DNA from 2 places in the Brotocaccenecus cirricatena genome. Region 2 is predicted to be linked to the other one. Evidence: riboswitches for the same ligand, from Rfam matches in the RefSeq annotation. Region 2 holds a riboswitch; the other holds the start of a gene.
The links. Region 2 has a riboswitch for thiamine pyrophosphate ahead of thiT (energy-coupled thiamine transporter ThiT). Riboswitches for the same ligand answer to the same signal wherever they lie in the genome.
Positions count from the first base shown of each region.

Region 1 (2,195 bases), on a different contig from region 2:
GGCCCCAGCTTCCGCCGGACGTCCAGGGCCTCCATGTCGCTCTGGCCCACGTGGACGCCGTCGGCGTCCATGGCCAGGGCGATGTCCACGTTGTCATTGACGATGAAGGGAACGTGATAATCCCGGCACAGGGCCTGAAGCTCCCGGGCCTCCGCCAGGAAGGCGGGCTCCGCCAGGGACTTTTCCCGCAGCTGCAGCATGGTGACGCCGCCCCGGAGGCTCTCCTCCACCACGTCCCGGAGGCTGCGGCCATTGAGCCAGTGGCGGTCCGTTACGGCGTACAGCAGCAGGTCCTGCTCAGCGCACTTCATACTTGGCCCCCTTGTCCAGCGCGGCGCCGTCCATGTTGTAGATGGCGTCGATGATGCGGTTGCGGTAGGTGGAGTTGCCGTCCCCCGGGGCCATGCGGCTCCAGCCGGTCTCACCGGCCAGACCCATGGCGCACACGGCAGCGGCGGCGGCTTCCAGACGCCGGTCGGGGTTGGCCACCACAAAGGCGGTCATCATGCCGGACAGCTGGCAGCCGGTGCCGGTGATTTTACCCATCTCCGGCCGGCCGTTGCGGATGACAAAGCAGCGCTGGCCGTCGCTGACCAGGTCGATGGCCCCGGTGACGGCCACGATGGCATGGCTGCGCTGGGCGAAGTCCTTGACAAAGGCCACGGCGGAATCCAGATTCTCGTCGGATACGGCGTCGGACACGTCGGCGTCCACGCCACGGGTTTTGCCGCTGCCCAGGGCCAGGGTCTTGATTTCGGAGATGTTGCCCCGGATCACGGTGAAGGGCAGCTGCTCCATCAGGTCCACGGCGGTGTTGGTGCGCAGGGCGGAGGCGCCGGCCCCAACAGGGTCCAGCAGCAGCACATGGTGCAGCTGCGCCGCCTTCTTCCCGGCCCGGTGCATCCCCTGGATGCTCCGCTGGTTCAGGGTGCCGATGTTGATGTTCAGACCGCCGCAGATGGAGGTGATGTCCTCCACGTCCTCCGGCTCGTCGGACATAATGGGACTGCCGCCGCAGGCCAGCAGAATGTTGGCCACGTCGTTGACGGTGACATAATTGGTGATGTTGTGGACCAGCGGCACGGTTTTGCGCACGTTGTCCAGGCAGATTCCCAGCATAGAAATACACTCCTTACAGCAAAAAATGCGGACATGCCAAAAAAGGCATATCCGCATGGCTTGGAGCGTGTGCGTCGGTATGTCCCTACGTTGGCATTATCCAAATCAGGTTGAAGGGTCTGGGCGATGACAGCCCACTCTCAGCCCGCTGCGGCGAGCTCCCCTGTTGACGTAGGGTATGATAACACCAATTTTCGGGTTTTGCAAGGGGAAATTTGGAATTTTATAGCGGGAGATGGCGAACGGAGTAGTCCAGGATGATTTTTTTGCAGCGAGGGCAGTTGAATGCTTCCGCAGCTGCGCCGCCGAAAACGGACGAACCGGAATCCGCCAGCGTGATGGCATCCTTCTTCAGCCCGGCCAGCGCAGCCACAGCACCGGCTTCCCGGGACCAGTATACGCCGTCCCGGCTCTGGATGACGCCCGGGGTCATTTCTTCCCCGCAGAAGGGACATTTCATCGGCATAGAGACACCTCCATAATCATCAGATTGGCGAGATTGTAGCATAAAACCGGGGAAAAAGCAAGAAAGGCTTCCTTTTTGAAGCAATCTGTGATATACTGGGCGAAAAATACCCGAAAAGGGAGGGATGCGGGATGAAAATCGGAACGGTGGAGGTGCCCTCGCAGCTGGTGCTGGCCCCCATGGCGGGGGTGACGGACCTGGCCTTCCGGCTGATCTGCCGGGAGCTGGGGGCGGGCCTGACGGTCACGGAGATGGTCAGCGCCAAGGCCCTGTGCTATCAGGACAAAAAGAGCCGGGGCCTGCTGAAGCTGTCCCCCGGGGAGCACCCGGCCAGCGCCCAGATTTTCGGCAGCGACCCCGTGTGCATGGCGGAGGCGGCGTGTATCGCGGCGGAGATCTCCGGGGCGGACCTGATCGACATCAACATGGGCTGCCCGGTGGGGAAGATCGTCTCCAACGGCGACGGCAGCGCCCTGATGCGGGACCCGGAGAAGGCCGCCCGGATCGCCCAGGCGGTGGTGGAGGCCTCGCCGGTGCCGGTGACGGTGAAAATGCGCCGGGGCTGGGACAAGGGCAGCATCAACGCCGTGGAGCTTTCGCAGATGCTGGA
Region 1 covers NZ_JAJEPW010000037.1:23,729-25,923, reverse strand. Annotated here, with positions in the region: gene thiE (thiamine phosphate synthase) at 1-311, opposite strand, end outside; gene thiM (hydroxyethylthiazole kinase) at 298-1,119, opposite strand; TPP riboswitch at 1,185-1,294, opposite strand; gene LKD37_RS11705 (PF20097 family protein) at 1,343-1,585, opposite strand; gene dusB (tRNA dihydrouridine synthase DusB) at 1,717-2,195, shown strand, end outside.
Region 1: it holds a riboswitch for thiamine pyrophosphate, as region 2 does, so the genes downstream of both, thiM (hydroxyethylthiazole kinase) here and thiT (energy-coupled thiamine transporter ThiT) in region 2, are expected to answer to the same signal.

Region 2 (2,195 bases):
GCCGCAGGGGACCTCCCGGTCTTCGCTGCCCTGGAGGAGCAGGGCCGGTACGCCGCTCTGGAGGCCCCGGACGGCGGACAGGTCCGCATATTTTCCGAATAGGAGCCGCTGCCCTCAGCGGCCCGGGAATCCCTATGAGAGAACCATGGCAAAAAGAAAAGACCCTCAGCTTTTGCTGAGAGTCTTTTTGGCAGCGGGAGAAGGATTCGAACCCCCGGCGCAAGCGCCGGGAGCTGCGCCCGGATTGAATTTGTGTGAGGGTCCGAATCCCTATGACAGAACCATGGCAAAAGAAAAAACTCCCAGCATAAGCTGAGAGTCTTTTGGCAGCGGGAGAAGGATTCGAACCCTCACATACGGAGTCAGAGTCCGCTGTGCTACCTTTACACAATCCCGCTATGTTCCTGACGAACAAAACTTATTATACTCGTTTTCCGGCGTTTGTCAACACTTTTTTCCCGGCTTTTGAAAAAATTTTCCGGGGGCGGTTTGGCCCGCCCCCGGAGAGGGTAAGAGACGTTACGCCGCCAGCAGGTCTGCCGACGTGAAATACTTCCGCAGCGGCTTATACAGCAGGGCAAACACCACTAGGCACAGAACGATGCTGGGCAGCATGTAGCTTCCGTTATAGATCAGGGAGTAGATCCAGGGGCTGGTCATGGGCTTGCCGAGGAACGTGTCGGGCATCCACTTGCCCCACACAAAGACGCCGATGAGGAAATGCGCCAAAAAGCGCAGCACGCCGCCGATGAGCGTGCCATAGTAAACGCTCCACTTGCGGCGGGACAGCAGGCCCGCGCCAAAGCCCAGTGCCACAAAGGCGATGAAGTAGTCGCAGATGATGGTGGTCCAGTCAACGGAGAACTTGTTGCCGATGAGGTAGGTGATGGTGCCGTACACCAGGCCCGCCAGAGAGCCCCAGCCGCAGCCGTACCGGGCGGCGAACAGGATGATGGGCAGCATCTCCAGGGTGATGGAGCCGCCGTTGGGGAACTCATAGAGCTTGATGAGGCTGAGGATCTCCGCCATGGCGATGAAGATGGCGGCCTCGCAGATCATGCGGGTCTTGTTGATTTTCATGTGTGATTTCTCCTCTTTGAAAAAATATCCGCATCGCGGGCCCTGGAGGCGTGGCAATGCGGAAACAAAAGCCATATTCTCGCATTCCTACGCCGGCATTACCCGGATCAGGTTCGAGGGACCGGACGGCGATACGTCTCATCTCAGCCAGCTTGCGCCAGCACCCCTTGGATTGTGAGGATATTCTATCACGGCTGTCGTTTTTTGTCAAGCCCTCAGCATACCGGCGCGGTATATGCGTCTATTCTACGCCGGTATGCCCTTCGGGGATAGGCGGGTTTTCTATCCGGATGTGTCCGTTTTATAGGTCCGGGTTTCCGGCTGTCTCCCGCAGGCGCACACCGGCTGGCAAAATCCCCGAAAATCCAACGTCCGCCCCTTGTCAAGTCATTCGGTGTTTGCTATAATAAAATATTATTTGCAGTACCGGGAAAGGGGTGTCCTGTCATGAAATACCAGCAGTGGAGCATACCGGAGCTGCCCGCCGGGGCAGTGGACCGGCTCACCGGGGCCGGGTACCCCTATCTGGTGTCCTCGGTGCTGGCCTCCCGGGGGATCACCACCCCGGAGGAGGCCGCCGCCTTCTTAGAGCGGGACCGGGACCTGCCCTATTCCCCCTTTTTGATGAAGGACATGGACAAGGCCGCCCAGCGGGTGAGCCGCGCCCTGGCCGGCGGGGAAAAGATCGCCGTTTTCGGCGACTATGACGTGGACGGCATCACCGCCACGGTGATCCTGGTGGACTATCTCCTGTCCCGTGGCGGCGACGTGGTGCACTATATCCCCCGCCGCATCGAGGATGGCTACGGCCTGGGAAGGGACGCCATCCTGTCCCTGCACGGGCAGGGGGTCCGCCTGCTGGTAACGGTGGACTGCGGCATCACCGGCGTGGAGGAGGTGGCCTACGCCAACTCCCTGGGCATGGACGTGGTGGTGACGGACCACCACGAGTGCAAGGAGGAGCTGCCCCCGGCCTGCGCCGTGGTGGACCCCCACCGGCCCGGCTGCGGCTATCCCTTCAAGCACCTGGCCGGCTGCGGCGTGGCGCTGAAGCTGGTGCTGGCCCTGGGGGGCGAGAGCCGGGAGGAGGCCCTGCTGTCCCGCTACTGCACCCT
Region 2 covers NZ_JAJEPW010000032.1:9,192-11,386, reverse strand. Annotated here, with positions in the region: gene LKD37_RS10770 (hypothetical protein) at 1-102, shown strand, start outside; tRNA gene LKD37_RS10765 (tRNA-Gln) at 325-398, opposite strand; gene thiT (energy-coupled thiamine transporter ThiT) at 520-1,080, opposite strand; TPP riboswitch at 1,148-1,258, opposite strand; gene recJ (single-stranded-DNA-specific exonuclease RecJ) at 1,528-2,195, shown strand, end outside.